DNA from 4 places in the Cedecea sp. Ae19-4 genome. Region 2 is predicted to be linked to each of the others. Evidence: predicted binding sites of a transcription regulator. Region 2 holds the regulator's gene; each other region holds the start of a gene.
The links. Region 2 encodes CRP, which controls carbon source genes, mostly activating them, when cyclic AMP is high. Its sites were predicted from a motif close to ATGTGANNNNNNTCACAT; they were not measured.

Region 1 (7,935 bases), on a different contig from region 2:
ACGCAATGGCAATGGGTGCAGTAGAAGCGCTGAAAGCCCACAACAAATCGTCTATTCCAGTGTTTGGCGTAGATGCCCTGCCGGAAGCGCTGGCACTGGTGAAATCCGGTGCGATGGCCGGGACCGTGCTGAACGATGCCAACAACCAGGCTAAAGCGACCTTCGACCTGGCGAAAAACCTGGCCGACGGTAAGCCAGCCGCTGAAGGCACCAACTGGAAGATCGAGAACAAAATCGTACGCGTACCTTACGTAGGCGTGGATAAAGATAATCTCGCACAGTTCATCGGCAAATAAATACCCGTCATCCTTCGAGCCGCAGGGGCGTGAACTGCACTCGCTCACCCCAGTTGCTTACTTGATGTAAGCGCCTGGGGATTATCGAGCTTGTTGCCTGCCTGCAACTCGAATTATTTAGGGTAACGTTTTTTAGTTGTACACGGGCGCAGATACCTGCGCCCGGCTTTAGGCAGGTTACTCAGCGACACAGGTATAATTATGGTCGACAATAACTCAGCTACGCCGACGGAATTTTTGCTGGAAATGACCGGCATTAATAAATCCTTCCCCGGCGTTAAGGCACTGGATAATGTTAATTTAAAAGTACGGCCACACTCTATTCACGCCCTGATGGGTGAAAACGGTGCGGGCAAATCGACATTATTGAAATGCCTTTTTGGGATCTACAGCAAAGATTCCGGCAGTATCCTTTTCCAGGGAAAAGAGGTGAATTTCAGCAGCACGAAAGATGCGCTGGAAAACGGTATTTCTATGGTGCATCAGGAGCTTAACCTGGTTCTGCAGCGCACCGTGATGGACAACATGTGGCTTGGACGCTACCCGACCAAAGGCGTGTTTGTCGATCAGGATAAAATGTACCGCGACACCAAAGAGATATTTGATGAGCTGGATATTGATATCGACCCGCGAGCCCGCGTCGGTACGCTGTCCGTTTCTCAAATGCAGATGATTGAAATCGCCAAGGCTTTTTCCTATAACGCCAAAATCGTTATTATGGATGAGCCAACGTCCTCGCTGACGGAAAAAGAAGTTAATCATCTCTTTAAAATTATTCGCAAATTAAAAGATCGCGGCTGCGGGATTGTTTATATCTCCCATAAAATGGAAGAAATATTCCAGCTGTGCGATGAAATTACGATTTTGCGCGACGGGCAGTGGATTGCCACCCAGCCGCTGGAAGGGCTGGATATGGACAAAATCATCGCCATGATGGTCGGCCGCTCCCTGAACCAGCGCTTCCCGGACAAATCCAACGTGCCGGGCGAAGTGATCCTTGAAGTCCGCAACCTGACCTCGCTGCGCCAGCCGTCGATTCGTGATATCTCCTTTGATCTGCATAAAGGTGAAATCCTCGGCATTGCGGGCCTCGTCGGCGCGAAGCGTACCGACATTGTAGAAACGCTGTTTGGTATCCGCGAGAAATCTGGCGGTACCATCAAGCTTCACGGAAAAAAAATCAACAACAGCAGCGCGAACGAAGCGATTAATCACGGTTTTGCGCTGGTGACCGAAGAGCGTCGCTCAACCGGGATTTACGCCTACCTGGATATCGGTTTTAACTCACTCATTTCCAATATTCGTAACTACAAAAATAAGGTCGGCCTGCTGGATAACTCCCGCATGAAAAGCGATACCCAGTGGGTTATCGACTCCATGCGCGTGAAAACCCCGGGGCACCGCACTTCTATCGGCTCGCTGTCCGGCGGTAACCAGCAGAAGGTGATCATTGGCCGCTGGCTGCTGACCCAGCCGGAAATCCTGATGCTGGATGAACCGACGCGCGGCATTGATGTGGGCGCCAAGTTTGAGATTTATCAGCTGATTGCTGAGCTTGCCAAAAAAGGGAAAGGGATCATTATCATTTCGTCCGAGATGCCGGAATTGTTAGGGATTACAGACCGTATTCTGGTGATGAGCAACGGGCTCGTGGCCGGAATTGTAGACACCAAAACAACAACGCAGAACGAAATTTTACGTCTTGCGTCTGTGCACCTGTGATGATTTAGGGGCTATTAAAAATGAGTGCGTTAAATAAGAAGAGTTTTCTAACTTATCTAAAAGAGGGCGGCATCTACGTGGTGCTGCTGGTGTTGCTGGCGATCATTATTTTCCAGGATCCGACGTTCTTAAGCCTGCTTAACCTGAGTAACATTCTGACCCAGTCTTCGGTGCGTATTATCATCGCGCTCGGTGTGGCTGGGCTGATTGTCACCCAGGGGACTGACCTGTCCGCAGGGCGCCAGGTGGGGCTGGCGGCGGTTGTGGCGGCTACGCTTTTGCAATCAATGGATAACGTCAACAAGGTGTTCCCGGACATGCACACCATGCCGATTCCGCTGGTGCTGTTGATTGTCTGCGCCGTGGGCGCGGTGATTGGCCTGGTGAACGGGATCATTATCGCTTACCTGAACGTGACGCCGTTTATCACTACCCTGGGCACCATGATCATCGTGTACGGGATCAACTCCCTGTATTACGACTTCGTGGGCGCGTCGCCGATTTCCGGGTTTGACTCCCACTTCTCTACCTTCACGCAGGGCTTTATCGCGCTGGGTAGCTTCCGCCTGTCGTACATTACGTTCTACGCCTTGTTTGCGGTGCTGTTTGTGTGGGTGCTGTGGAACAAAACCCGCTTTGGGAAAAACATCTTCGCTATCGGCGGCAACCCGGAAGCGGCGAAAGTCTCCGGCGTTAACGTGGCGCTGAACCTGATCATGATTTATGCCCTGTCCGGCGTGTTCTATGCCTTTGGCGGGATGCTGGAAGCGGGCCGTATCGGCTCGGCCACCAACAACCTCGGCTTTATGTACGAGCTGGATGCGATTGCGGCGTGCGTGGTGGGCGGCGTGTCGTTCAGCGGCGGGGTAGGGACGGTGCTGGGCGTGGTGACAGGGGTAATTATCTTTACGGTTATTAACTACGGCCTGACCTATATCGGCGTGAACCCTTACTGGCAGTACATCATCAAGGGCGGCATTATCATCTTCGCCGTGGCGCTGGACTCCCTGAAGTACGCGCGTAAGAAGTAATTTCTGCGGTAACCGTATTTTGACCGGGCGCGGCTTCGATTTTCTGGCATAAGCTGCGCCCCTGATATCTCAGTGTTAATGGCTTTAACACCCTGATACTGCCGTTCATCTTACCCACAGGTGGCACAAATGAAGGTAAATAATTTATCCTGTATATCTTGTACCAGGAAACTGTTTATTAATATTACCTTTAACCACTTTATAGGCTAATTCTCGATCACCTTTTACATATTTAGTGAACGGATTATTCCATACTATACGGTTGGTGGGGGCTGCCATGTAAGCAAAACTGATTCCCTTACTGATGAAGATATCTCGCGCTCTTTCCAGCCAGTTACCCTTTCCAATATAGCAAGCCTGAAATTTGATCACGCCCACGCGGCGTAGAGACATTTTTTTCAAATCATCCGCCAGCGCCTCGGGGCTGTAGTGACCCAGCATATGTTCACTGGCGTGAGCAAAAATATCTATGCGGTCATTTTCCGTCACGGACTGAAGATAGTGGAAGTTGTTATAAATATACTTTTTTTCTTCGCTCTCAGACTCTCGACCTACCAGCTCAAGCATGTCTTTATATTTTGACTTCAGGTAAGCATATTCATGAGGTCGGCGTTTTTTAAAGTTATAGGCAAGCACGACCTCTATTTTTCCAAAGGGCCAGTCATGCGATCTTAATAAAGGTATTTTGCCTGCGGTTCTAAATAAGCTGTTTGTAAATTTCATTTTCTCTATTTTTATGAGGACTAAGGTAGGGGAAGTGAATTCCATGTAATACACTCCGCGGGAATGCATATTATTCAACATTCACCTAAATGGCCTACGAAAGAAAGGTTTTTGGTCTTAATTCATTTTGTTTATGAGTTAAAGGTTGAGAATTAAAGTTTCTCACTTATTGAGATGGAGATATTGCGCTCCGCCAAAATAATATGGGGTGAAAGGCATAAGGGCGAACTCAGATGTCGGATTCAAGGGAATAAGAATGCAGCAGTTGAGGAATTAGGAAAGGCGACGACGGAAGAGGCGCTATCAAAATGACCGCAATAGTTTATCTCACTTCTTCTCTTTTTTCTGGATTTCCAGCAGTTGCTCCGGCGTAACGGCCGGATAGGCCTGCGCGTCTTCCGGGACTTCCTGCTGCGACGGAATAGGCACTAACGGGCCGAGAAAACGCGGCTCACGCTTGAAGAGATAGAGATCCGCTAATGCCCCCAGGCGAGCGGCAAATTCGCGGGTACGCACGGTCAGCATGTTTTTTGGGGAAGGTACCGCGTAGCACTGCGCCTGAATCCCCATATGCAGCGCGATAAACAGCGCACGCTCGCAGTGGAAGCGCTGGGTGATAATGATGAAATCGTTGGTATCAAAGACTTTACGGGTGCGGACAATCGAGTCCAGCGTGCGGAAGCCTGCGTAATCCAGCACGATATCCGCCGGATCAACGCCGCCTGCGATCAGGTCTTTGCGCATGGTCATCGGCTCGTTGTAGCTTTGCTGCGCGTTATCGCCGCTGAGCAGCAGGTAGTTCACCTTGCCGCTGTTGTAGGCGTTCAGCGCGCCCTGAATACGGTACAGGTAATACTGATTGATGACGCCGGTGCGGTAATACTTGGCGGTGCCGAGCACTACACCCACCTGGCGATAGGGCAAGTCCTGCAGTTCATCGTAGACGTAGGGGGCGGTTTTCCAGCTGATCCAGCGGTCGAGCCCGAGCGCAGCCGCCAGCATTAAGCCGATAACAATAAGCAGGCTGTAAAACACGCGCTTCAACATGGACTTGCAGACTCATTCGCGGGGTGAAATTTCATCCAAGGCTACTTTACCCGGCCCTCAAGAGCAAGAAACGCGGGTTCAGTTGGGGCAAATTTCAACAATGCGAGTGTGGGTACACCCGCAACGGAGAATTATTGAGCAATATTAACACGCTCAACGGCTTCACAGCCCAGCGCTTTCAGCGTGGCGGAGGTGGCATCCCACTGCAGCAGCGGCGCATCGATTTTTTCTGCCAGCACGGCGCGCTTAATTTGTGGGTAGTCGTAACCATTCAGAGAAAGCAGGTTCAGCGCGGCCTGCAGCGGCGGAAGGGAAGGGTTAAACGCAGCGTTTTCCGCATAGCATCCGGTGAAGATTTTCCCGTCGACCATTTCCAGCGCAACGCCTGCCGGGGCTTGACTGTAAGGCGCATGACTGCGGTTAGCCGCGGTTATTGCCGCCTGGGTCAGGGCATCCCCTTTCAGCGCAAAACCGTGGTTTTCTTCATCCAGCAGCAGCGTTTTGATGTCCAGGTCGCGCGGGCCAAAGGCATCCGGCAGATATTCACCCAGAGTGGAAGGCATGCGGCCAGGCAGATGAATACCCAGCGCGGTGCCGCTGTTCAGTTCATTCATAAACTGACGGCAGTGACCGCAGGGCGTGTAGTTGACGGTGATATCAACCAGGCCTTTTTCGCCGCGCATCCACGCGTGGGTAATGGCGCTTTGTTCGGCGTGCACGGTTTGCTGCATGGTGGCACCCAGAAACTCCATGTTGCCGCCAAAATAGAGATTCCCGCTGACGCCTCGCGCGACGGCGCCGACGTTAAAATGAGAGAGGTCTGCGCGGGCACAGGCTGCGGCCAGCGGCAACAGAGCGAAAGCCAGGTCTTGGCCACCCAGCCCGGTTTGATGTTTTAGCGCTTCAACTTCGGCTGCGGTAAACATAGCCGGGAAGTGGTCGTCGGCAAGCAGGGGTTGCAAAGCGGTTTGCAGCGCGGCGGGGAGTTGCACAACGGCGGCATCAAAACGTGAACGCATGTTAAAGCCTCATCAAAGGTAACGGAAACGTAGTTTACGGATCTGTACCGGCCAAATATGTGATCTAGTTCTAATTGTTTATGCAACTTATGAAAACAAATCTGAAAGTGCGCGATCTCTCGCAAGCTTTAGCCGAAAAGCTTCAGCAGTACCGGGAATAAAAACGGAGCGATAAGCGACGTCATGACCCCGCAAATCACCAGCGCCAGCGAGCTAAAAGCCCCTTCCTGGAAGTCCAGTTCCGCACAGCGAGCGGTGCCGAGCGCGTGGGAAGCGGTACCCATTGCCAGCCCGCGTGAGGCTTTGGTATTGATGCGCATCATGTTCAGCAGCGTGTGGCCAAATACCGCGCCAAGAATACCGACGAAGATAACGCAGACGGCGCTGATAGCCGGGATACCACCAATGCCGCCGCCAACCGCCATTGCAATTGGCGTGGTGACGGATTTTGGCAAGACCGAAGCGGCAATTTCCGGGGACGCCCCCATCAATAATGCAATAGAGGTGCCGGTGGACATCGCCACCATGCTGCCAATAAAGCAGATGGTAATAATGGATTTCCAGCGGGCGCGAATCTGGTGTATTTGCTCATAGAGCGGGAAGGCCAGGGCTACAACGGCGGGCTGCAGCAGGTCGTTGAGCACTTCGCTGCCTTTAAAATAGTGGTCGTAAGGAATGCCGGTCAGCAGCAAAAAAGGAATGATCACCACCATGCAAACCAGCAGCGGGTTCAGCAGCGGGGATTTCAACCGGGCGGCCAGCTTGCGGGCGGCAAAAAACACCACCAGCGTTAACGGTAAAGACCACCATATAAAGTGCATCATTTTTTCTCTGCCTCGCCTTCACCAATCACTTTTCTTTCACCGTGTACCAGATGTGAGCTCCAGCTCACGATAACCAGCACCACCAGCGTGCTGATCAAACAGGATACCACCACCGGGCCAAACTGGGCTTTCAGCACGTCGTAATACTGCATCACGCCCACGCCAATAGGGACGAACAGAAGGGCCATATAGCGAATCAGCAAATGGCAGCTGGGTTTTACCCACTTCGCCGGCAGGATCTGCAGCGACAGCAGCACAAACAAAATCAGCATGCCGATAATGCTGCCGGGAATGACGATAGGCAGTAAAGAGGCGACAAAAATACCGGCGTATAAACACAGGTAAATTAAGACAAAAGCGCGAAGATACTGCCAGATTATCGTGAACGAGTTGCGCATGGAGGTTACCCTTTAAGAAACGCATTCATCATACAATTAAACTCAAAATTGTGCTATCCATCACATCATGAATTATCAGCATAACAAACATTCCCTGCGTGAAGGTTGTCGGGCGGATTTCGGGCAATAAAAAAGCGGCCCGGAGGCCGCTATTTTGCAAACTGCTGGACTTAGTTCAGACGAACCGGCATCCCGGAACGGTTCTGAATCGCCTGGTCAACAACGGTGGTGTCAACGTCGGACTGAGCGGTCACCTGCTGAACGCTGCTGGTCAGTTTAATCGGCACGATTTCATCGGAGTTGAACTGCGCTTCAGTGGTGGAAAGCGGGTTGTGAACTTCGATGTAGCGGCTGCCGTCTGGCTCGGTGGTGGCTTTTACCGGCTCATCAATGAATTGAACGCGGGTGCCAACCGGCACGTTGTCGAACAGGAACTTGATGTCTTCGTTACGCAGACGCACGCAGCCGTGGCTTACGCGCAGACCGATACCGAAGTTGGCGTTGGTGCCGTGAATCGCATACAGGTTACCGATGTACAGCGCGTACAGGCCCATTGGGTTGTCCGGGCCAGCGGGAACAACGGCTGGCAGCGGCGTACCGGCTGCGGCGTATTCCGCATGCATTTTCGCCGTCGGGGTCCAGGTTGGGCCATTTTTCTTACGCTCTACCTTGGTGGTCCAGTTGATCGGGGTATCTTTCCCCAGCTGGCCGATACCGATTGGCAGCACGATCACCGTGTTGGTGCCTTTCGGGTAATAGTAGAGGCGCATTTCGGCACTGTTGATCACAATCCCTTCATGCACGGTGTCCGGCAGGATCAACTGCTGAGGGATGTTCAGAATGGTGCCGGCTTTTGGCAGGTACGGGTCAATGCC
Region 2 (7,935 bases):
AAGCAGGCGCAGAGCCGCGTGAAAATGTTGGAGCGCATGGAGCTGATTGCCCCGGCTCACGTCGATAACCCGTTTCACTTCAGCTTCCGTGCGCCAGAAAACCTTCCCAATCCACTGCTGAGGATGGAAAAGGTCAGCGCAGGCTACGGTGAGCGAGTGATCCTCAACTCCATCAAGCTGAACCTTGTTCCTGGCTCGCGTATTGGCCTGCTGGGCCGAAACGGGGCGGGGAAATCCACGTTAATCAAACTGCTGGCCGGTGAATTGCAGCCGCTGCAGGGTGACATTGGCCTGGCCAAAGGCATCAAGCTCGGCTACTTCGCCCAGCATCAGTTGGAATACCTGCGCGCCGATGAATCGCCGCTTCAGCATCTGGCTCGTATTGCCCCACGCGAGCTGGAACAGCAATTGCGTGACTATCTGGGCGGCTTTGGTTTCCAGGGCGATAAAGTCACGGAACAAACGGCGCGTTTCTCCGGCGGTGAAAAAGCCCGGCTGGTGCTGGCGCTGATTGTCTGGCAGCGCCCTAACCTGCTGCTGCTCGATGAACCGACGAACCACCTCGATCTCGACATGCGCCAGGCGCTGACCGAAGCGCTAATCGACTTTGAGGGCGCGCTGGTTGTGGTTTCGCACGACCGCCACCTGCTGCGCTCCACCACGGACGATCTCTACCTGGTGCACGACGGCAAAGTGGAAGCTTTCGATGGCGACCTCGAGGATTACCAACAGTGGCTGAGCGACCTGCAAAAACAGGAGAATCAGCCCGCGGAATCAGCGAAAGATAACGCCAACAGCGCCCAGGCCCGCAAGGACCAGAAGCGCCGTGAAGCCGAACTTCGCACCCAAACTCAGCCGCTGCGCAAGCAAATTACCCAGCTTGAAAAGCAGATGGAAAAGCTGAACGCTCAGCTTGCAGAAGTAGAAGAGAAGCTGGCAGACAGCGCTATCTACGACCAGAGCCGTAAAGCCGAGATGAACGAATGCCTGCAAACGCAGGTAAAAGTGAAGTCGGCGCTGGAAGAGTGCGAGATGGAATGGCTGGATATTCAGGAACAGCTTGAACAGATGCTGCAGGCCGACTAAACGCGAACGTTTCCCTCTCCTCGCGAGGAGAGGGTTTGCCCTCAACGCCAGATAAGCAGCACGCAGGCGGCGGTTAACACGCCCATGCTGACGTTGAAAATAGCCCAGGAGCGACGGCTGCGCAGGAACAGGCCAATCAGGCTGCCAAAGGCTATCCAGATAACCCCGGCCACAATGTTCACCAGCGCAATCCCTACGCTAATCATCGCCACGGAATGCAGGTAGGCTGCGCCCGCCAGGCTGAAACTGGCTACCGCACCCAGCGCCATCAGCCACGCTTTAGGGTTAATCACCTGCAGCAGGCCACCTTGCCAGAAAGGTACCGGAGACGGCGGGGCCGCATCCGTTTCCAGGCGCTCGTATTTCGCGGTGCCAATTTTCCAGGCTAGCCACAAAAGGTAAACGCTCCCGGCAATCTTCAGGATAAGGTGCAGAGCGGGGTAAAGTAGGATTAAGCTGCCTACGCCGAAGGCAACAAGCACTAAAATGCACTGCATCCCAAGCATGATGCCAATCATCAGCGGCAGGCTGCGGAAGAAACCGTAATTCGCCCCGGATGCGGTAAGTAGCGTATTATTAGGGCCAGGTGTGATGGCGGCGACCCAGAGAAAGCCCAGCATCGAAAGAAAAAGCGTTAAGTCCATGAATTGGGTGCTCCACACCCGAAGAATAATTAGCGAACTAAACGAAACTAACAGTGTGATATGGCCAGTACAAGTCCTTTAGAATTGAATATTCATCATGATGAAGGTGACGATTTCCGCCCGATGCGCGGACTCAGTAACCCGCATCTGCAAACCATGATCCCACGTTTGATTCGTCGTCGAATCAATTTCAAACCCCACTGGCAGCGGCTGGATATGCCGGACGGGGATTTCGTCGATCTTGCGTGGAGCGAAGATCCGCAAACCGCTATGCACAAACCTCGCCTGGTCGTGTTTCACGGACTCGAAGGCAGCCTCCACAGCCCGTATGCTCACGGTATGATAGAAGCGGCGAAAAAACGCGGCTGGCTGGGCGTGGTGATGCATTTTCGCGGCTGCAGCGGCGTGCCGAACCGTAAAGAACGCATTTATCACTCCGGCGAAACCGAAGACGGTACTTACTTCCTCGAATGGTTAAACCAGCGCTACGGTGAAGTCCCCACCGCCGCAGTTGGTTTTTCGCTGGGTGGGAACATGCTCGCCTGCCTGATGGCAAAACAGGGCGCTGCCTGCACGCTGAAAGCCGGCGTGATTGTTTCCGCCCCGCTGATGCTTGAGCAGTGTTGCTACCACATGGAGCAGGGCTTCTCGCGCGTCTATCAGCATTACCTGCTGAATCTGCTGAAGAAAAATGCCGCCCGTAAGCTGAAGAGCTACCCTGGCTCGCTGCCAATCGACCTCCGCAAGCTGAAAAACCTGCGCCGCATTCGCGAGTTCGATGACTTAATTACCTCGAAGATCCATGGCTTTGCCGACGCGCTGGACTACTATCGCCAGTGCAGCGCCATGCCGCTTTTACCGGAAATTGCCGCTCCGACGCTGATTATTCACGCCAAAGACGACCCGTTTATGGATCACCACGTCATCCCGGATCGCGAAACGCTGCCGCCCAATATCCACTACCAGCTCACGACTTACGGCGGCCACGTTGGCTTTGTCGGCGGGACTCTGCTGCGCCCACAGATGTGGCTTGAGCAGCGCATTCCCGACTGGCTAACCCGCTTCCTGGACCACTGAAATGATCATTCCCTGGCAAGATCTCGACCCTGAAACGCTCGACAATTTGATTGAATCTTTTGTATTACGGGAAGGCACCGATTATGGTGAGCAGGAGCGCTCGCTGACGCAAAAAGTCGCCGACGTGAAGCGCCAGTTACAAAGCGGCGAGGCCGTGCTGGTTTGGTCTGAACTCCATGAAACGGTGAACATTATGCCGCGCGGGCAGTTTCGCGGCTGACCGCTGACTGGCAGGGTGATCTATACTGGCTGAAAAGTATAACAAGCAGATACAGATCTCTTTTCCGATCCCTCACGGAGTTTTCACCCTATGTCAGCCAAACACCCGGTTATTGCGGTCACAGGTTCCAGCGGCGCCGGCACCACGACCACCAGTCTCGCTTTCCGCAAGATTTTCCAACAGCTCAACCTGCGCGCCGCTGAAGTTGAAGGCGACAGTTTCCACCGCTATACCCGCCCGGAAATGGACATGGCTATCCGCAAAGCACGCGATGCTGGCCGCCATATTAGTTACTTTGGGCCAGACGCCAACGACTTCGGGTTACTGGAACGAACCTTTATCGAATACGGCCAGACCGGCAAAGGGCAAGCGCGTAAATACCTGCATACCTACGATGAAGCGGTGCCGTGGAACCAGGTGCCGGGCACTTTTACGCCCTGGCAGCCGCTCCCGGAGCCCACTGACGTCCTGTTTTACGAAGGCCTGCACGGCGGTGTAGTCACCCCTCAACATAACGTCGCCGACTGCGTCGATTTACTGGTAGGCGTGGTGCCCATCGTTAACCTGGAATGGATTCAGAAACTGGTGCGCGATACCAGCGAACGCGGCCATTCACGGGAAGCGGTGATGGATTCCGTAGTGCGCTCCATGGACGATTACATCAACTTCATTACGCCGCAGTTCTCACGTACCCATATCAACTTCCAGCGCGTTCCGACGGTAGACACCTCTAACCCGTTTGCCGCGCGAGCCATTCCGTCGCTGGACGAAAGCTTCGTGGTCATTCACTTCCGTGGGCTGGACGACATCGACTTCCCTTATCTGCTGGCGATGTTGCAGGGGTCGTTTATCTCCCACATCAATACATTGGTGGTACCGGGCGGGAAAATGGGGCTGGCGATGGAGCTGATCATGGCCCCGCTGGTGCAGCGGCTGGCGGAAGGCAGGAAAATTGCCTGATGGCGTAAGGGCGGTCTGTATACCGCCCTTTTCTACTTAGGCTTCAATAATTTCGTAGCTGTGGCTAATCTCTGCGGCTTTCTCCAGCATCAACGTCACCGAGCAATATTTCTCTGCGGTCAGCTCAACGGCGCGGGCAACCGCACTTTCTTTCAGCTCTTTCCCGGTCACAACAAAATGCAAATGAATGCGGGTAAACAGACGAGGTGCTTCTTCACGACGTTCGGAAGTCAGTTTCACCTCACAATTCGTCACATCATGGCGGCCTTTTTGCAGAATCGACACCACGTCAATTGAGCTACAACCGCCCGCGGCCATCAGCAGCATTTCCATCGGGCTTGGCGCTTTATCCCCGGAGTTCCCGTCCATCAGAACTTGGTGGCCAGAAGCGGATTCGCCGAGGAAGGTCATGCCTTCCACCCATTTAACACGTGCCTGCATTTTACCTACTCCCGTAATAAAAATTTCTTTCAGATTACGCGTCTACGTGAAAACTGGCAACGTAAGGCGATCCAGGTCATGCTGAAACGAGACAATACAAGACACTAACCAAAAGCTATGCTAAAACAATCCGGATGCTGCTGCGATACAGAGACGTTTATGCCGTAAGCAGAGGAAACGACTAATTACAGGCCGCAGGGTTAACCTGCCCGCCAGCTCCCAGGGCTTGGGAAAATTTCACGATTGCAACGCCAGACAAGAGGTTCCGCGTCTTGTCTTTGGTAGCCAGTTTATAACAGAGGATAACCGCGCATGGTGCTTGGCAAACCGCAAACAGACCCGACTCTCGAATGGTTCTTGTCTCATTGCCACATTCATAAGTATCCGTCGAAGAGCACGCTGATTCACCAGGGTGAAAAGGCGGAGACGCTGTACTACATCGTCAAAGGCTCCGTAGCTGTTCTGATTAAAGATGAAGAAGGCAAGGAGATGATCCTTTCTTATCTGAATCAGGGTGATTTCATTGGTGAATTAGGTTTGTTCGAAGAAGGCCAGGAGCGTAGCGCCTGGGTTCGCGCCAAGTCAGCCTGTGAAGTAGCTGAAATTTCCTATAAAAAATTCCGTCAGCTGATTCAGGTCAACCCGGACATCCTGATGCGCCTTTCTTCCCAGATGGCGCGCCGCCTGCAGGTAACTTCTGAGAAAGTAGGCAACCTCGCCTTCCTCGACGTGACCGGCCGCATTGCTCAGACGCTGCTGAACCTGGCTAAACAGCCGGATGCCATGACCCACCCGGACGGGATGCAAATCAAAATCACCCGCCAGGAAATCGGTCAGATCGTGGGCTGCTCCCGCGAAACCGTTGGCCGTATTCTGAAAATGCTGGAAGATCAGAACCTCATTTCCGCCCACGGTAAAACGATTGTCGTTTACGGCACCCGTTAATTAGCCCTTATAAAGGCGTGTCGCTTCGGTAACACGCCTTTTTTGTCTCTACAATTCAGGCTATGTGGAAGAGATTAATTTACCACCCGGAAGTTAACTACGCGCTGCGGCAAACGCTGGTGCTGTGTCTTCCCGTGGCTGTCGGCCTGCTGCTTGGCAACCTGCAAAACGGTCTGCTCTTCTCGTTAGTTCCCGCCTGCTGCAACATTGCCGGGCTGGACACGCCGCACAAGCGCTTCTTCAAACGATTGATCATCGGCGGCAGCCTGTTCGCTCTCAGCAGCCTTATCCTGCAGCTTCTGCTGCTTTACACCCACATCCCGCTCCCGGCGATATTGATCGTCATGGCTCTGCTGCTCGGCGTGACGGCAGAAATCAGCTCACTTCACGCCCGTCTGCTGCCCGCATCGCTGATCGCCGCTATTTTTACGCTCAGCATGGCCGGGAATATGCCGATCTGGAAGCCCATGGTACTCTATATCTTCGGCACCATCTGGTACGGCGCCTTCAACTGGTTCTGGTTCCGGCTATGGCGTGAACAACCGCTCAGGGAGTCGCTCAGCCTGCTGTACCGCCAGTTGGCAGATTACTGCGAAGCAAAGTACAGCCTGCTGACCCAGCATACCGACCCGGAAAAAGCGCTGCCGCCGCTGCTGGCCCGCCAGCAAAAAGCCGTCGACCTGATCACTACCTGCTACCAGCAGCTGCATATGCTATCGGCCAACCAGCAAAACGGCTACAAGCGTCTGTTACGCGCTTTCCAGGTTGCGCTGGATCTGCAGGAACACATTTCGGTTAGCCTGCATCAGCCTGAAGAGGTGCAAAAACTGGTCGAGCAAAGCCATGCGGAAGCCGTGATCCGCTGGAATGCTCAAACCATCGCCGCGCGCCTGCGCGTGCTGGCAGACGATATTCTTTACCACCGCTATCCAACGCGCTTTACCATGGATAAGCAGATCGACGCCCTGGAAAAAATCGCCCGCCAGAATCCGGACAATCCAGTGGGGCAGTTCTGCCATTACCACTTCAGCCGCATTGCCCGGGTACTGAAAACCCAGCGGCCGCTGTACGTGAGGGATTTAATGGAGGACAGGGAACGCCGTTTACCGTTTTTCCCGGCCCTGAAAAGCTATCTCTCGTTTAAATCCTCCGCTTTGCGCAGCTCCGCGCGCTTAGGTGTGATGCTGACCATTGCCAGCCTGCTGGGCTCCTTCTTACACCTGCCAAAGCCGTATTGGATCCTAATGACGGTGATGTTCGTGACGCAAAACGGCTACGGTGCAACGCGGGTGCGCATTGTTCACAGGGCGGCAGGTACCATGGCGGGGCTATGTATCGCGGGTATCACCCTGCACTTCCACGTCCCGGACAGCTACACCCTGCTGGCGATGTTAATGATTACGCTGGTGAGTTACCTGTTTATCCGCAAAAGCTACGGCTGGGCCACCATTGGCTTCACCGTCACGGCGGTATATACCCTGCAGCTCATCACCCTCAGCGCCGAGAGTTACATTATTCCCAGGCTGATAGACACTCTGCTTGGCTGCCTGATCGCCTTTGGCGGCATGATCTGGCTGTGGCCACAGTGGCAAACCGGCCTGCTGCGTCAGAACGCCCACGACGCGCTGGAGGCGGACCAGGACGCTATTCGGCTGATACTAAGCAACGATCCAGAGCCCACGCCGCTGGCCTGGCAGCGTATGCGGGTCAACCAGGCGCACAATGCGCTGTTCAACTCGCTCAATCAGGCGATGCAGGAGCCAGGCTTTAACTCCCACTACCTGGCAGACATGAAACTTTGGGTGACGCACAGCCAGTTCATCGTCGAGCATATCAACGCCATGACCACGCTGGCGCGCGAACACAACATGCTGACGCCGGACCTGGCGCAGAAATATCTACAGTCTTGTGAGATTGGGTTACAGCGGTGCCAGCAAAGGCTGGAGTATGACGGGCCTGGCGGGTCGAACGACACGAATATCCTGGAATCGGACACGCTGCCCACGGGGCCGTTAAGCACCATGGAGCAGCATTTACAGCGGATTATTGGCCACCTGAACACCATGCATACCATCTCCTCGGTCGCCTGGCGCCAGCGGCCTCATCATGGGATCTGGCTCAACCGCCGTCTGCGACGCTCGGGTTAGCCTTAGCTGGCTACCACGCTGGCAGCCGCTTTGGCGAAGCGCTGCATCCCTTCCAGGATATCCGCGTCCTCGACAATAAGCGAAGGCGCGAAGCGCATAACGTCCGGCCCGGCGTTCAATACCATCACACCTTCTGCCGCGCCAGCGTAGAGAAACTCGCGGGCGCGCCCTTTGTACTTCTCGTTAAGCTCTGCGCCAATCAACAGCCCCATGCCGCGAATGTCGCTGAACAGATCGAACTGTGCGTTTATCTTTTGCAGTTGTTCAACGAAAAGCTGACGTTTGTCCGCCACACCTTTGAGGACTTCCGGCGTGTTGATGATATCGAAAGCCGCCCCGGCCACCGCACAGGCCAATGGGTTGCCGCCGTAGGTAGAACCGTGGCTGCCGACGTGGAACGCGGAGGCAATTTCAT
Region 3 (7,935 bases), on a different contig from region 2:
CCTGAAAAATCCATGGAAATTCAGTACGATCTGGGGTCCGATATCGTCATGATCTTCGACGAATGTACGCCGTACCCGGCGGACTGGGATTACGCGAAACGCTCCATGGAAATGTCTCTGCGTTGGGCGCAGCGTAGCCGCGATCGCTTTGATTCCCTTGGAAATAAAAATGCGCTGTTTGGCATTATCCAGGGCAGTGTTTACGAAGATTTACGAGATATCTCGGTAAAAGGTCTGGTAGAGATTGGCTTTGATGGCTACGCTGTCGGCGGCCTGGCGGTAGGCGAGCCGAAGGAAGACATGCACCGTATTCTCGAGCACGTTTGCCCGCAAATCCCTGCCGACAAACCACGTTACCTGATGGGCGTAGGTAAACCGGAAGACCTGGTTGAAGGGGTTCGTCGCGGTATCGATATGTTCGACTGCGTCATGCCAACTCGTAATGCGCGTAACGGTCACCTGTTCGTGACGGACGGCGTAGTGAAAATCCGCAATGCTAAGCATAAAGATGACACCGCCCCGCTCGATGCCGAGTGTGATTGCTATACGTGTCGCAATTATTCACGTGCCTACTTGCATCATCTTGACCGTTGCAACGAAATACTGGGCGCGCGTCTTAATACCATTCATAACCTGCGCTATTACCAGCGTTTAATGGCTGGTTTACGCCAGGCCATTGAAGAGGGTAAATTAGACCACTTCGTGACGGATTTTTACGAGCGGACAGGTAAGCCGGTTCCACCTTTGAACGTTGATTAATTTAATAATGAGGGAATTTTAATGAGCTTTTTCATTTCTGATGCGGTAGCTGCAACAGGTGCTCCATCGCAGGGTAGCCCGTACTCTTTGATTCTTATGCTGGTGGTGTTTGGTCTGATTTTCTATTTTATGATCCTGCGTCCGCAGCAAAAGCGTACCAAAGAGCATAAAAAACTGATGGACTCCATCTCTAAGGGTGATGAAGTGCTGACCAACGGTGGCCTGGTTGGCCGCGTGACCAAAGTAGCTGAAACTGGCTATGTTGCTATCGCGCTGAACGATACCACCGAAGTGGTTATCAAACGTGATTTCGTAGCTGCCGTTCTGCCGAAAGGCACCATGAAGGCGCTGTAATTTTCGTTTTCCCTAAGGGAACTACACGTGTTAAACCGTTATCCTTTGTGGAAGTACATCATGCTGATCGCCGTACTGGCGATTGGCCTGCTGTATGCGCTTCCCAACCTGTATGGTGAGGATCCGGCAGTTCAGTTAACTGGCGTGCGCGGTGCCGCCGCCAGTGAACAAACGCTGATCCAGGTCGAAAACACCTTAAAACAAGAAAATATCACCGCTAAGTCTGTGGCGCTGGAAGAGGGCGCTATTCTCGCTCGCTTCGACTCTACCGATACCCAGCTCCGCGCGCGTGAAGCGTTGATGAGCGTGATGGGCGACAACTATGTCGTGGCGCTTAACCTTGCTCCTGCTACCCCTCGCTGGATGTCGACTATCGGTGCGAACCCGATGAAGCTCGGCCTTGACCTGCGCGGCGGCGTCCACTTCCTGATGGAAGTCGATATGGACACAGCGCTGGGCAAGCTCCAGGAACAAAATATCGATGGCCTGCGCAGCGACCTGCGTGACAAGGGCATTGCTTACACCAACGTGCGTAAAGCCGACAATTACGGCGTAGACATCGTCTTCCGTGATTCAAGCGCGCGCGACTCAGCAAGAGATTACCTCTCCTCCCGCCATCGCGATCTGGTGTTCTCCAACCAGGGGAGCAATACGCTGCGTGCCGTGATGAGCGATGCTCGCCTGAGCGAAGCGCGTGAGTACGCGGTCCAGCAGAACATCAATATCCTGCGTAACCGTGTCAACCAGCTTGGCGTCGCCGAACCACTGGTGCAGCGTCAGGGTGCTGACCGTATCGTGGTTGAGCTGCCGGGTATTCAGGACACCGCGCGTGCCAAAGAAATTCTGGGGGCAACCGCTACGCTGGAATTCCGTCTGGTGAACACCAACGTGGATGCCTCTGCGGCAGCCTCTGGCCGCGTGCCGGGTGACTCCGAAGTGAAGCAGACTCGCGAAGGTCAGCCGGTTGTGCTGTACAAGCGCGTGATTCTGACCGGGGACCACATCACTGACTCCACGTCCAGCATGGATGAATACAACCAGCCTCAGGTAAACATTTCCCTGGACAGCGCTGGCGGTAACATCATGTCTAACTTCACTAAAGACAACATCGGCAAGCCGATGGCAACCCTCTTTGTGGAGTACAAGGACAGCGGTAAGAAAGACGCGAATGGCCGTTCCGTCCTGATGAAAGAAGAAGAAGTTATCAACGTGGCGAACATTCAGTCTCGCCTGGGTAACAGCTTCCGCATCACCGGGATCAGCAACCCGAATGAAGCTCGCCAGCTTTCTCTGCTGCTGCGTGCTGGTGCGCTGATTGCGCCGATTCAGATTGTTGAAGAACGTACCATCGGTCCAACCCTGGGCCTGGAAAACATCAAGCAGGGCCTGGAAGCGTGCCTGGCGGGTCTGGTGGTCTCCATCATCTTCATGGTCTTCTTCTATAAGAAGTTTGGCCTGATTGCGACCTCTGCGCTGCTGGCTAACCTGGTGCTGATTGTGGGGATCATGTCCCTGCTGCCGGGGGCGACGCTGACCATGCCGGGTATTGCGGGTGTCGTCTTAACCCTTGCGGTAGCGGTGGATGCCAACGTACTGATTAACGAACGTATCAAAGAAGAACTGCGAAACGGACGTTCGGTACAGCAGGCAATTGATGAAGGCTACAAAGGCGCGTTCAGCTCCATTTTCGATGCCAACATCACCACGCTTATCAAAGTTATCATCCTGTATGCCGTGGGCACCGGGGCGATCAAAGGGTTTGCTATTACCACCGGTATTGGCGTTGCGACCTCGATGTTTACCGCAATCGTCGGCACCCGTGCCATCGTGAACCTGTTGTACGGCGGCAAACGCATCAACAAGCTGTCTATCTAAGGAGTGCGTTGTGGCACAGGAATATACTGTTGAACAATTGAACCACGGCCGTAAAGTCTATGACTTTATGCGCTGGGACAACTGGGCCTTCGGCATCTCCGGTATCCTGCTGATCCTTTCCGTCGCGATTATCGGCGTGAAAGGCTTCAACTGGGGTCTGGACTTTACCGGCGGTACGGTTATCGAAATCGGGCTGGAAAAACCAGCCGAGCTGGACACCATGCGCGCCGCGCTGCAGAAGGCGGGTTTTGAAGAGCCGCTGGTGCAGAACTTTGGCAGCAGCCGTGACATCATGGTGCGCATGCCACCTGCTAAAGGCGAAACCGGCGGCCAGGTGCTCGGCAGCAAGGTTGTGAGCGTGATTAACGAAGCGACCAGTCAGAATGCGGCAGTGAAGCGTATTGAGTTTGTCGGCCCAAGCGTGGGTGCGGATCTGGCTCAAAACGGTGCGATGGCGCTGCTGGTCGCGCTGCTGTCGATTCTGGTGTACGTTGGGTTCCGCTTCGAGTGGCGTCTGGCTGCCGGTGTGGTTATCAAGCTGGCGCACGACGTGGTAATTACCATGGGCGTGCTGTCGCTGTTCCACATTGAGATTGACCTGACCATCGTCGCGTCGTTGATGTCGGTTATCGGCTACTCGCTGAACGACAGCATCGTGGTTTCGGACCGTATTCGTGAAAACTTCCGCAAGATCCGCCGCGGGACGCCTTACGAGATCTTTAACGTCTCCCTGACCCAGACGCTGCAAAGGACCTTGATCACATCCGGTACCACCTTAGTGGTTATCCTGATGCTGTATCTGTTCGGTGGGGCGCTGCTGAAAGGCTTCTCCCTGACGATGCTTATCGGTGTCACCATCGGTACCGTGTCTTCTATCTACGTAGCCTCTGCGCTGGCGTTGAAACTGGGCATGAAGCGCGAGCACATGCTGCAGCAAAAGGTAGAGAAAGAAGGGGCGGATCAGCCGTCTATTCTGCCGTAATAGCGTTAAGCGTTTGATAAAACCGCAGCCTTCGAGCTGCGGTTTTTTTTCGTCCGGTGTTTTTCTCCTGACAGTATGGTGTCAGGAGGGGGCCAGTAGACTCGTGGTTACTGACAACACAGGAGAAAAACAATGAGCACACTTATCAACTGGTTTGAGATCCCCGTTACCGATATGGCGCGAGCGGTCGCTTTTTACCAACGAGTACTGAACGCTGAATTTCGTCGCGAAACGATAGCCGGCGTGGAGAATGCTGTATTTTCGTATAACCAACCGGCCACCGGTGGTTCTTTAGTGAAAGGGGAGCGGTTTGTGCCTTCTGCGACAGGCGCGGTGATTTATCTTTATACGCCCGATATTGTTAAAGCATTACAGCAGGTAGAGATGGCGGGAGGCCGGCTGGACTTTGGTCCTCAGGTGCTGCCCTATGATATCGGCACGATTGCGTTAATGATCGACAGCGAAGGCAATCGCGTTGGGTTGCATCAGCCTGTTTAAGCCTCAATACTGACGCTAAAGCCTGCCGCTCGGGCAGGCCTTATTTTTTCCGGAACATCCATGAGCCGAAGAGCCGATCGATTATTTCAGATAGTGCAAATCCTACGCGGCAGGCGCCTGACGACGGCTGCACAGCTTGCCGAACGGCTGGAAGTCTCAGAGCGGACTGTCTACCGCGACATTCAGGATCTTTCTCTCTCCGGCGTGCCGATAGAAGGGGAGGCTGGCTGCGGCTATCGCCTGCTGGCCGGGTACGATCTTCCACCGCTGATGCTGACGACCGGAGAGGTGGAGGCGGTGATTGCGGCGTTAAGAATGGTGCAAACCTGGAGCGGAGAAACGCTGGCGAAATCTGCCGAGTCCGTGCATGAGAAGCTTCTCGCAGTGCTCACCCCGGAAAAGCGTCGGGTTGCCGAACGTAGCCGTATAATTTCGCCTAATTTTAACAAGTTTCCGCAGGTGAAAGCCCGGTTCGATCTGTTTCATTCCGCCATCGACAAATGCCAGGTTGTTCATTTGCTGTATGAGGATGAAAAAGGGGAATTGACGGAGCGGGATATTCACCCTCTGGGGCTGTCATTTTGGGGAGAGGTCTGGCTGCTGGTGGCCTGGTGCGAGGCTCGGAATGATTATCGTAGCTTCAGGCTGGATCGCTGCCGGGATATTCATTTAACAGGAAATGTGTTTCAGGAGCGACACGATCGTTCTCTGCAGGCTTTTATTGCCCTTCAGAAGGCCAAAGGTTACCTGCCTGAGAAATAAAAAAACCGGCCAGCGGGCCGGTTTTTTACAAGTGGTGGCGATTAGAAGTTGTAACCGACAACCACGTAGTAGCCGAAGCCGGTCGACTTCACGCGTTCGTTCATGAAGAACGGCTGCTCGCCATCTTTCCACTGGCCGCCGTTATGGAAGTAACGGGCCACGAAGGAGTAGTGCAGGTGATCGTAGTTCAGCGACAGGATGTGGCTGGACGCAACGGAGTTATTGGTACGGTACTGCTCGTTGCCCAGGTCAGAGTCCCAGTCAACGTTGGTGAAACCGATATAGCTCAGCTTACCGCCCCACAGGGAGGTAATCGGCACGAAGTATTTCACCTTGAAGCGGTAGCCATCCCACTCGTTTTCGTTAGACGCACCGTAGTTCTGCCACTGGTACTTGGCATACACGTTCATCGACAGGCTCATTGGCAGGCCGGTATCGATGTCGGTACCCAGACCCATGTACCAGGTGCTCTGGCGATTAGCCTGGTTACGACCCATGTCGTAAATGTAGTTGTTCGCGAAGTACCACTCTTTGAACGGACCAAAGCTCAGGTCGGTCCCGGTCAGCTTGTCGATGGAGAAGCGAGGTTCGATTTCCATAAACAGTGGGGAGCCGTGGTTCCAGATCCCTTTCGCCTGAGTGTTGCCGCCGAAGAAGACTGGCGCATCCACGTAGCCGTAGAAATCGAACCAGTCTTTTTTGGCGAACGCTTCATATTCCAGGTAGGTATCGTTGCGCAGCTGCGGCCCGAAACGGGTGTGATAGCTGCCGACAACGTTAACGCTCTGGTGCCACCAGTCGGAGAGGTATTCGCTGTTTTTTGCTTCTTCTGCGCTGGCAGAGAAAGAGCTGGAAAGTGCCAGAACGGTGCCGGCTGCCAGAATAATTTTTTTCATATTTTTAGCCACTGTTTACGTAATTTTGGTGCGATGCGGATGTGAGATGTCATCCCTGGCCGCCGGTCTCAGGGAAGGACCTTTGCAGCGCGACTATTATAGAAATCCCTGCTCACAAAAATATGTTCTATTTCACATTCTTCTCATATGCGTAATCGATTGCGTTCACGTTTGCGCACATTAAAAACGGCGTGATTGTACCTGCTTCGACAAATTACGCAAACGTATGCCCAGTTGTTACATGTAAGTGTGATATGGATCACTATAAAGACGAGATGATAACAGGGGGTTTGCTTCACATATTGTGCGGGGGGTGTGAAAGAGTGTGACAGGCGCGCCTCGCCGGAAAATGTCTCTTAGCCATCTTTTGCTTTCACATTTTTGCGGATGAGTGGGGTGACTTCAGCCCTCACCCCGGCCCTTTCCCGGAGGGAGAGGGGGAAAACTGCCGATGATTTATTCCCTCTCCCTTTTAGGGAGAGGGTAAGAAGCGAAGCTGTGGTTGAAGCGAGCGCCGGACAAGGGGGCGAAAGAATTATTGCGCGGGTGCTGGCTGTGCGGAAGAAACTGGCTGGATATCATGAACGCGCACAAACCCTAATTGGTCGGGCGTGATGCCGGACAGGCGAAGCGGAATCGACACGTCGCTTGGGGCGAGAATGCTGGCCGGGGCGTCTATGGACTGCGTTTGCACGTTAACTTCCTGGAAACTGTCGGTGGTGCCCTGGATCTGCCCCCATTCTACTTTGCCGCTAAATGCCGGCAGCGGATCGTTGGATTCTCCCTGAATCAGCAGCGTGGCGCGGGTGCCGTTGGCTTCAGCCGCAACGTTTGTCAGCGACATTTTCAGGTTACCTATCTGGCTGTTGAGGCGCGCTGCCGTGTTTGAACCCGGTAGCAGATAAACGCCGCTGGTCGACTTCGCGTTCAGGGCATTCTGCTGGGTCAGCCTCACCGTTTGCTGGCTAAGTTTAGTCATTTCCTGATTTAACGAACCAATTTGACTGCGCATCTGACGCACTTCAGTTTGCTGGGCACAAGCGGTCAGGCTTATCAGGCTTGAAACCAGGATAATTCTTAAGTAAGTCTTTGTCATGGTTAGTTTTTCCTTGCTAAGGTTCGCTGATTTAAGCGTAGTTCTTCGCGCTTGAAAAGTCATATTTGATGTTGCAGTGTCGGCGCTGTCTTTGTACTCCCGCAACTTCGCGGTAAACTATTGTTCATCTTTATAATCCCAGCAGGAAACGCTATGCATTGCCCATTCTGTTTCGCCGTGGACACCAAAGTTATCGACTCTCGCCTGGTGGGTGAAGGTTCCTCCGTGCGCCGTCGGCGCCAGTGTCTGGTCTGTCACGAACGCTTCACGACTTTCGAGGTTGCGGAGCTGGTGATGCCGAGAGTGGTGAAGAGTAATGAGGTGCGCGAGCCGTTTAACGAAGACAAACTGCGCAGCGGCATCCTGAAAGCGCTGGAAAAACGTCCGGTCAATTCTGACGACGTGGAAATGGCCATCAGCCATATTAAGTCGCACCTTCGAGCAACCGGCGAACGCGAAATCCCGAGTAAACTCATCGGTAACCTGGTGATGGAGCAGCTCAAAAAGCTGGATAAAGTCGCCTATATTCGCTTTGCTTCGGTCTACCGTAGCTTTGAAGATATCAAAGAATTTGGTGAAGAAATCGCCCGTTTACAGGATTAATGCCGATGTCCCTTGATGAACAGTTTATGGCTCGAGCGCTTGAGCTGGCTAAGCGCGGGCGTTTTACCACTGCACCGAACCCGAATGTCGGCTGCGTGATAGTTAAAGAC
Region 4 (7,935 bases), on a different contig from region 2:
TGCAACAATGGGCCCAAGACGTACAGCAAGGGTATTTTTACCGTTCTCACGATCGCTATCGATATCACGCAGGTTATTGATATTCAGCACTGCGGTGGCGAGTAACCCACAGGCCGTGGCCGGCAGAATCACCAGCGCCGCCAGCGAATTAGCCTGCAGATACCAGGTGCCCGCCACGCTAATCCAGCCAAAGAACACCAGCACTGAGATATCTCCCAGCCCCATGTAGCCATAAGGACGGGTGCCGACGGTGTAGGTAATGGCGGCGACGATAGACAGCAGCCCAAGTAGCAAGAAGCCCATGAAATCGGAGAAGGTATGGCAGGCAAGGGCGACCAGCGACAGACCCGACAAACAAATGAGGATGACGGTGATGACCAGCGCACGTTTCATCTGCGCCTGAGTAATCATTCCTTTTTGCATCCCGCGTAGTGGCCCGAGACGGTCTTCTTTGTCGCTGCCTTTGACCGCGTCGCCATAGTCATTGGCGAGGTTAGACAGGATCTGCAAAAGTCCGGCGGTCAGCAGCGCCAGCAGCGCCACAGCCGGGTCAAAGACACCTTGCCAGTAAGTCAGGGCCGAACCGCAGACGATTGAAGCAAACGCCAGAGGTAGCGTGCGTGGGCGAAGGCTTTCCAGCCAGGCCTGGGTGACACTTGTAGGTTGCGAATCGCTCATTATTTGGTTGCCAGTTTAGATAAAAAAATGGAGGGCATAAGCCCTCCATTTCAAATGAAGAAAATGCGTTAGCCGGATTATAGGATAAAACGGCTCAGGTCTTCATCTGCAACCAGCTCATCCAGATGTTTACCGACGTATTCGGCATCGATCAGGATGGACTGACCATCTAACTCGCTGGCGTCATAGGAGATATCTTCCATCAGACGTTCAAGCACGGTGTGAAGGCGACGTGCCCCGATGTTTTCGGTAGATTCGTTTACCTGCCAGGCAGCCTGAGCAATACGACGAATACCGTCCTCGGTAAAGTCGATGTTCACGCCTTCAGTTGCCATCAGCGCTTTGTACTGTACGGTCACGGAGGCGTTAGGTTCGGTCAGGATGCGCTCGAAATCGTCTACGGTCAGCGCCTGCAGCTCAACGCGGATAGGCAAACGCCCCTGCAGCTCAGGAATCAGGTCTGACGGGCTCGCAACCTGGAACGCGCCGGAAGCGATAAACAGGATGTGGTCAGTTTTTACCATGCCGTGCTTGGTGGATACGGTGCAGCCTTCTACCAGCGGCAGCAGGTCACGCTGTACGCCTTCGCGGGACACATCCGGGCCGGAGCTGTTGCCGCCGCGCTTACAAATTTTGTCGATTTCGTCGATAAACACGATCCCGTGCTGCTCAACTGCGTCGATGGCGTCCTGCTTCAGCTCTTCCGGATTCACCAGCTTCGCCGCTTCTTCTTCCACCAGCAGCTTCATCGCATCTTTGATTTTCAGCTTGCGTGGCTTTTGCTTCTGGCCGCCCAGGTTCTGGAACATGGATTGCAGCTGGCTGGTCATCTCTTCCATGCCAGGAGGTGCCATGATTTCTACACCCATCGGTGCAGCGGCGAGATCGATTTCGATCTCTTTATCATCCAGTTGGCCTTCGCGCAGTTTCTTGCGGAACGACTGGCGAGCAGCCGATGGCTCCTGCTGGGCTTCCGCCTGACCCCAGTTGTTCTTCGCCGGTGGGATCAGCACGTCGAGAATACGCTCTTCGGCCATTTCTTCAGCGCGGTAGCGGTTCTTCTCGATAGACTGCATGCGCACCATTTTGACTGCGGCATCGGTCAGATCGCGGATAATGGAGTCCACTTCTTTGCCCACATAGCCGACTTCGGTGAATTTGGTCGCTTCAACTTTGATGAACGGCGCGTTGGCCAGTTTTGCCAGGCGGCGGGCAATTTCGGTTTTACCCACGCCGGTTGGGCCGATCATCAGAATGTTTTTAGGGGTAACTTCATGGCGCAGCTCTTCATCAAGCTGCATACGGCGCCAGCGGTTACGTAAGGCGATAGCGACGGAGCGCTTAGCGTTGTCCTGGCCGATAATGTGTTTATTCAGCTCGCTAACAATTTCGCGTGGGGTCATTTCAGACATGGGAGATCCTTACGCTTTAGACGGTAATTCTTCGATGGTATGGAAGTGGTTGGTATAAACGCAGATATCACCTGCAATATCCAACGCTTTCACAGCGATATCGCGCGCGCCCATTTCGGTATTTTCCAGAAGGGCACGGGCTGCGGCCTGGGCGTACGGGCCGCCGGAGCCAATGGCAATCAGATCGTTTTCAGGCTGGATGACGTCCCCGTTACCGGTGATGATCAGCGACGCGCTTTCGTCGGCCACGGCCAGCAGCGCTTCAAGCTTGCGCAGCATGCGGTCGGTACGCCAGTCTTTCGCCAGCTCAACGGCGGCTTTCACCAGGTGACCCTGATGCATTTCCAGCTTGCGCTCAAACAGTTCGAACAGCGTGAAGGCATCCGCAGTACCGCCGGCAAAACCCGCGATCACTTTATCGTTGTACAGGCGACGTACTTTTTTGACGTTACCTTTCATGACGGTATTACCCAGCGTGGCCTGGCCATCGCCGGCAATAACCACATGGCCGTTACGACGTACACTTACTATTGTTGTCACGATCGGACCCCTTTTGCATCAGCTAAACAGGAGCCCTGCGCGGTGCGCAGGGCCTAATGCCATTATAAATGGGGGGCAATTTTGGGGTTTCAACCCCCGGCGGCAAGACGAATACAGCTGGTATGTCCAGCCATCTTCAGCCGATTGATGGTGCCATCGGCATTGTCTTTACCTTTGATTGGCCCAATAACGACGCGGTTCCAGCCGTTATTGGTGGTAATGCGGGAGTCAAAGCCTTCAAACGCCAGCTGAGCACGAACGGTTTCCGCCTGCTCGCTGCCTTTAAATGAACCACACTGCACCATCCAGCGTTTTTCATCCTTTTTCTCCTGAGCAGCAGGAGCCTGCTTAGCCACTTCTGGCTCACGCGTAATTGGTGCAGGCTGAGCTTCACGCTGAGCCGGTTTGGTTTGCTGTGGCGCTTTTTGCTGGCTGTGCGGTGGCGTTTGCAGCAGATCCTGATACGGCTGCTGATTATTTGCCGTAGAGGTTTTCGGCTGTTGCTGCGGCACAGTTTTTGGCTGTTGATAAGGCTGCGTGGTTTGTTGCGTGTTACGCGGCTGCTGGTATGGCTGTTCCGCTACACGCTGCTGAACGCGAGGCTGCTGCGTCTGCGTGTTCCACTGCTGCTGTTGCACAGGCTGAGTTTGCTGCACAATCTGTTTCTGGCGCTGCAGCGTTTGCTGGCGCTGGGCAGGGGTTTGCTCATTCCACGGGACTTCATTCAGCTGCGTAGGCTGCTGGCGCATATCCGCCTGCATTTGCTCCAGCAACTGGCGCTGTTCGTTGGTTAGCTGGCTTTGATTCATGACTTCGCCGCCGGCTGTCGGTTCGGTAGGCGCACGTACGCCAGGCTGGCGGTTTTCCAGCTCTTTAATGTAACGCCAGCGCTCTTCCGGTTTTGGCGGCAGGCCATTGCCGGTCACTTTGTGGCCAGGGAGCGCGTCAATCTCTTCTTTCTTATGGTGAGTAATAAAGTAAAGAGCGCCGACAAAGGCCACCACGACTGCGGCCGCAATGGCAACCATCGTTGGAGAGACGGAGGGCAGACTACGTTGCTTTTTGCGGGGTGTACTTTTTTTGCGCCGCGTCCCTGCCGATTGCCCGCGGCTTACATAATCTCGTTGTGCCACTATCGTTTCGCTGTCTTTATTCGTTTATCAGTCCGCCATGTTACTTAAGGGGCGGGGCTTTGACCAGTTTATGCAGTCTTAAAAACGGCTCAATTTCTGCTGCCGGGCGCGGCAGTGCTGCCTCGCTCAATAAGATCGCAGTCCAGCAGGCGTGAGCCGCTGTTAACGTTTTGGCCGTTCATGTTGTCCAGCAATAGCAGCATAGCTTCCTTACCAATATCGAAACGGGGTTGTGCGACGGTGGTGAGGGGCGGGTCACAGAACTGCGACAGGGCAATATCGTCGAAGCCCATAATCGATAAATCTTCCGGGACTTTAAGCCCGCTGCGCTTTGCCTGAGACAGCGCCCCTAGCGCCATCACGTCGCTATGGCAGAAAATGGCGGTTGGGGGTTCGGGCAGGGCAATAAGCTGTGCCAGCGCTGCGGCGCCTGCTTCATAGGTAAAATCACCGCGCGCAATATAGTGAGGATCGACGACGATGCCGTTGCGGCGAAGCGCCTGAACGTATCCCTGTAAGCGATAATGGCAAAGCGGCATTTCTTCAGGCCCGGCAATACAGGCAATGCGCTGATGCCCGAGCTCTTGCAGATAGTAAACGGCGTTAAAGGCGGCGGTCAGATTGTCGATATGCACCGTGGGCAGTTCCAGCTCAGGGGCAAACTCATTGGCCATGACCATCGGCGGCAGATTGCGTTGCTCTTCTTTGCTGGCGTCAAACGGCAGGCGTGAGCCCAGCAGCAGCATGCCATCAATTTGTTTGGTGATGATCAGGTCGATGAAAGTTTTTTCCTGCTGATTTTGGTGGGCGCAATCGCCAATCAGCACGAGATAGCCGTGTGAAGCTGCGGTAACTTCAATACCGCGAATGATTTCGCTGAAAAACGGATCGCAGATATCCGGCACGATGACCAGAATAGTGCGTGATTCGCTGCGTTTGATGTTACGCCCCAGAGAATGAGGCAAATACCCCACTTCAATCGCCGCCTGTTCCACGCGATTACGGGTACTTTGTGAAACTTTGTCCGGGTTCATTAAGGCGCGGGATACCGTTGCAGTAGACACTTTTGCCTGCACGGCGACATCTTTCATGGTGGCATTCACCACCGGTTTCTTCGGCTTCACTTCTTCTCCTCACATGCACGCCGCTATCGTCAACACTCCTGTGTGTCTGACAGTCATCACATTCTTAGCAGAAGTTGGCTGTAAGCGGTTACAAATTTTTCACAAGAAATGTGATGAGTATTAGATTTTTCGATCGGCTTCGCATAACCAGCCCGATTGTGCTACCCGTCGATAGGGTCAACATCCAGCATCCATTTCACTTTCCGGGCTTCGGGGAGCGTGTTGATCAGCGTGAGTGAATGGCTGACCAGTTTTTGCAGGCGCCCGCGCGATGGATGCTGCAACAAGATTTGCCAGCGAAAACGCCCGCCGCGTTTGGGCTGCAGCGAGGGAACTGGCCCCATGATCCAGAGCTGCTCATCGCGCAGCGGGCTGGCCTCCAGCAGATTACGCAATTGCTGCAAAAATAGCGGGGCCTGGTGGTTGTTCTGATCTTCGGCCCGAATCAATACATGGCTGGTGTACGGCGGCAAAAATACCGTTTGGCGCTCGCTCAATGCCTGGCTGGAAAACGCATCGTAGCCTTTGGTCAGCAGAGTTTGCAGCAAAGGGTGTTCAGGATGGTGCGTTTGCAGCAGGACTTCACCTTGCTTACCGGCTCGCCCCGCTCGACCAGAAACCTGGACGTAGAGCTGGGCAAAGCGTTCGGCGGCACGGAAATCTGCGGAGAAAAGCGCGCCGTCTACGTCGAGTAAGGCGACCAGCGTGACATCAGGGAAGTGGTGCCCTTTAGCCAGCATTTGTGTGCCGATAAGAATTCTCGCGCCACCCCGGTGCACTTCGGCCAGCTGCTGTTCCAGTGCGCCTTTGCGGCTGGTGGTATCGCGGTCGATGCGGGAAATCGGTACGTTCGGGAACAGCGGCTCAAGGCTGTGTTCAAGCTGTTCGGTCCCCATTCCCACCGGAACCAGATGCGTGGAGCCGCACTGCGGGCACTGCTGCGGGATCGCGCGCTGGCTGTCGCAATGGTGGCAACGCAGATGGCGCTGGCCCTGGTGCAGCGTGTAGTAATGATCGCACCGTGCGCATTCCGCAATCCAGCCGCATTCGTGGCAGAGCAGGGCAGGTGCGAAGCCGCGGCGGTTAAGGAAAAGGATCACCTGGTTATCTGCGGCAAGATGCTCGCCTATCTTTTTGAGCAGTGCAGGGGCTAAGCCGGCTTTGAGCTGCTGCCCTTTCAGGTCGATAACCTGCTGGTGAGCCGGGCGTGCGTTTCCGGCACGTTTAGTCAGGCGTAGCTGGCGATATTTTCCCACCTGAACATTGTGCAGAGTTTCTAATGCTGGCGTTGCCGAGCCGAGAATGATCGGAATGTTTTCGGCATGCGCCCGGTAAACGGCTAAATCGCGAGCGTGATAGCGCCAGCCTTCTTGCTGTTTATAGGAGCTGTCATGTTCCTCATCGATGACGATGACGCCGAGACGGCAGAACGGCGTGAACAGAGAAGAACGAGTACCAATGACGATGGCCGCCTCACCGCTGCGTGCTTTTAGCCACACGCTGAGCCTTTCACTGTCATTCAGCCCGGAGTGCAGGACTTCAACCGGCGCGTTAAAACGCTCCCGGAAGCGGGCGATAGTTTGCGGAGTCAGGCCAATTTCGGGCACCAGCACTAAAGCCTGCTTGCCCTGCGCCAGCACATTTTCAAGCACACTGAGGTAAACCTCAGTTTTGCCGGAGCCGGTGATGCCGGCGAGCAGCCAGGCGGAGAAATGGTCAGATTCGCTGTGGATAGCCCCCACGGCGGTGGCCTGTTCCGTATTCAGTCTCAGCCGCTCACCGGCAACGGCATAGCTTGCCCGCCAGTCTTCTTCCGCAGGCGCCGCGCTTTTTAAATCACACAGGCCTTTTGTTCTCAGCGCCTGTAACCCCGGCTCACTGATTTCCAGCTCGCCGATTTGATGCCGCCAGACGATATTGTGCCGCAGCGCCGCCAGTGCCTGCTGCTGTTTAGGCGCGCGTTTGAGACTGTTCAGATCAACGGCTTTTCCTTCTTCCGTAGCAAACCAGTACCAGAGCGGAGCATGGTGCGCAGGTTTCCCCTGGCGAAGAAGAATTGGCAGAGCGTGAAAGAGCACTTCGCCAATCGGGTGATGATAATACTCCGCAGCCCACAGCAGCACGCGCCAGAGTGACGGCGTGAACAGCGAGCGCCCATCGAGAACTTCACCAACGGGCTTGAGTTTTTCCAGCGGCAGATCGCTCGACTGGCTGACCGACATGACGATACCGACAGCTTCGCGTTGCTTGCCAAACGGCACCTGTACGCGGCAGCCTGCGCTAACCTGCACGCCTTCTGGCAGCAGATAGTCGAAGGTACGGGCCAGCGGAACCGGCAGTGCAACGTGGGCTACGGGCATGAAAGCATCCAGGCTGAAAAAAATGACGTATTAGTGTACACTGAGCGCTTGCAAAATTGCGGATCAGTTTGCACCGGGTGAGCAATTTCTGTATGATTCGCCGCCTTTGATGCGCAGTTTTGGTATCAAAAAACCTAATTTATTAACATCGCGTGGTGTCTGGCGTTAGGGCTGGAAGAGCGACGCGGCCTTTACCGAGGTTTACCATGAAAAAAGATATCCATCCTAAATACGAAGAAATTACTGCAAACTGCTCTTGCGGTAATGTTATCAAGATCCGCTCCACCGTAGGTCACGATCTGAACCTGGACGTATGTGGTCAGTGCCACCCGTTCTACACTGGTAAACAGCGTGATGTTGCTACCGGCGGCCGTGTTGATCGCTTCAACAAGCGCTTCAGCGTACCAGGCGCGAAGAAATAAGTTTCGCACTCTGGAAAGAGAAAGGCGCCTGAAGGCGCCTTTTTTGTGTCTGTTATCCGGTAACGCAATAAGAAAAGGCGCCCGCAGACGCCTTAACATCAGATCTTAATATTCCCACGTATCCGGATCGATCCCCAGTTCACGCATAATGACCTTCGCATCTTCCGGGATTTCATCGCTGCGCTCTTTACGCAGGTCAGCATCGTTCGGCAGCGGCTGGCCGGTGAAGGCGTGCAAAAAAGCTTCACACAGCAATTCACTGTTGG

Region 1: the regulator CRP is predicted to act here: its motif matches at 7,109-7,126, upstream of AAIE02_RS10895 (CidA/LrgA family protein).
Region 3: the regulator CRP is predicted to act here: its motif matches at 6,374-6,391, upstream of AAIE02_RS01090 (nucleoside-specific channel-forming protein Tsx).
Region 4: the regulator CRP is predicted to act here: its motif matches at 4,932-4,949, upstream of cytR (DNA-binding transcriptional regulator CytR).

Annotation. Positions count from the first base shown of each region.
Region 1 covers NZ_JBCHWG010000001.1:2,298,410-2,306,344, reverse strand. Annotated here, with positions in the region: gene mglB (galactose/glucose ABC transporter substrate-binding protein MglB) at 1-296, shown strand, start outside; gene mglA (galactose/methyl galactoside ABC transporter ATP-binding protein MglA) at 498-2,018, shown strand; gene mglC (galactose/methyl galactoside ABC transporter permease MglC) at 2,039-3,049, shown strand; gene AAIE02_RS10915 (hypothetical protein) at 3,194-3,817, opposite strand; gene sanA (outer membrane permeability protein SanA) at 4,100-4,819, opposite strand; gene cdd (cytidine deaminase) at 4,951-5,838, opposite strand; gene AAIE02_RS10900 (CidB/LrgB family autolysis modulator) at 5,967-6,662, opposite strand; gene AAIE02_RS10895 (CidA/LrgA family protein) at 6,659-7,060, opposite strand; gene ldtB (L,D-transpeptidase) at 7,231-7,935, opposite strand, start outside.
Region 2 covers NZ_JBCHWG010000004.1:95,481-103,415, reverse strand. Annotated here, with positions in the region: gene AAIE02_RS21515 (ABC transporter ATP-binding protein) at 1-1,086, shown strand, start outside; gene AAIE02_RS21510 (LysE family translocator) at 1,128-1,730, opposite strand; gene AAIE02_RS21505 (hydrolase) at 1,791-2,807, shown strand; gene AAIE02_RS21500 (YheU family protein) at 2,809-3,027, shown strand; gene AAIE02_RS21495 (phosphoribulokinase) at 3,118-3,987, shown strand; gene AAIE02_RS21490 (OsmC family protein) at 4,024-4,428, opposite strand; gene crp (cAMP-activated global transcriptional regulator CRP) at 4,741-5,373, shown strand; gene AAIE02_RS21480 (YccS/YhfK family putative transporter) at 5,436-7,520, shown strand; gene argD (bifunctional acetylornithine/succinyldiaminopimelate transaminase) at 7,523-7,935, opposite strand, start outside.
Region 3 covers NZ_JBCHWG010000001.1:237,906-245,840, forward strand. Annotated here, with positions in the region: gene tgt (tRNA guanosine(34) transglycosylase Tgt) at 1-759, shown strand, start outside; gene yajC (preprotein translocase subunit YajC) at 781-1,113, shown strand; gene secD (protein translocase subunit SecD) at 1,141-2,988, shown strand; gene secF (protein translocase subunit SecF) at 2,999-3,970, shown strand; gene AAIE02_RS01080 (VOC family protein) at 4,103-4,468, shown strand; gene AAIE02_RS01085 (helix-turn-helix transcriptional regulator) at 4,529-5,230, shown strand; gene AAIE02_RS01090 (nucleoside-specific channel-forming protein Tsx) at 5,272-6,126, opposite strand; gene AAIE02_RS01095 (SadB/YajI family lipoprotein) at 6,662-7,222, opposite strand; gene nrdR (transcriptional regulator NrdR) at 7,376-7,825, shown strand; gene ribD (bifunctional diaminohydroxyphosphoribosylaminopyrimidine deaminase/5-amino-6-(5-phosphoribosylamino)uracil reductase RibD) at 7,831-7,935, shown strand, end outside.
Region 4 covers NZ_JBCHWG010000002.1:386,785-394,719, forward strand. Annotated here, with positions in the region: gene menA (1,4-dihydroxy-2-naphthoate polyprenyltransferase) at 1-678, opposite strand, end outside; gene hslU (ATP-dependent protease ATPase subunit HslU) at 756-2,090, opposite strand; gene hslV (ATP-dependent protease subunit HslV) at 2,100-2,630, opposite strand; gene ftsN (cell division protein FtsN) at 2,720-3,763, opposite strand; gene cytR (DNA-binding transcriptional regulator CytR) at 3,853-4,887, opposite strand; gene priA (primosomal protein N') at 5,049-7,247, opposite strand; gene rpmE (50S ribosomal protein L31) at 7,454-7,669, shown strand; gene metJ (met regulon transcriptional regulator MetJ) at 7,775-7,935, opposite strand, start outside.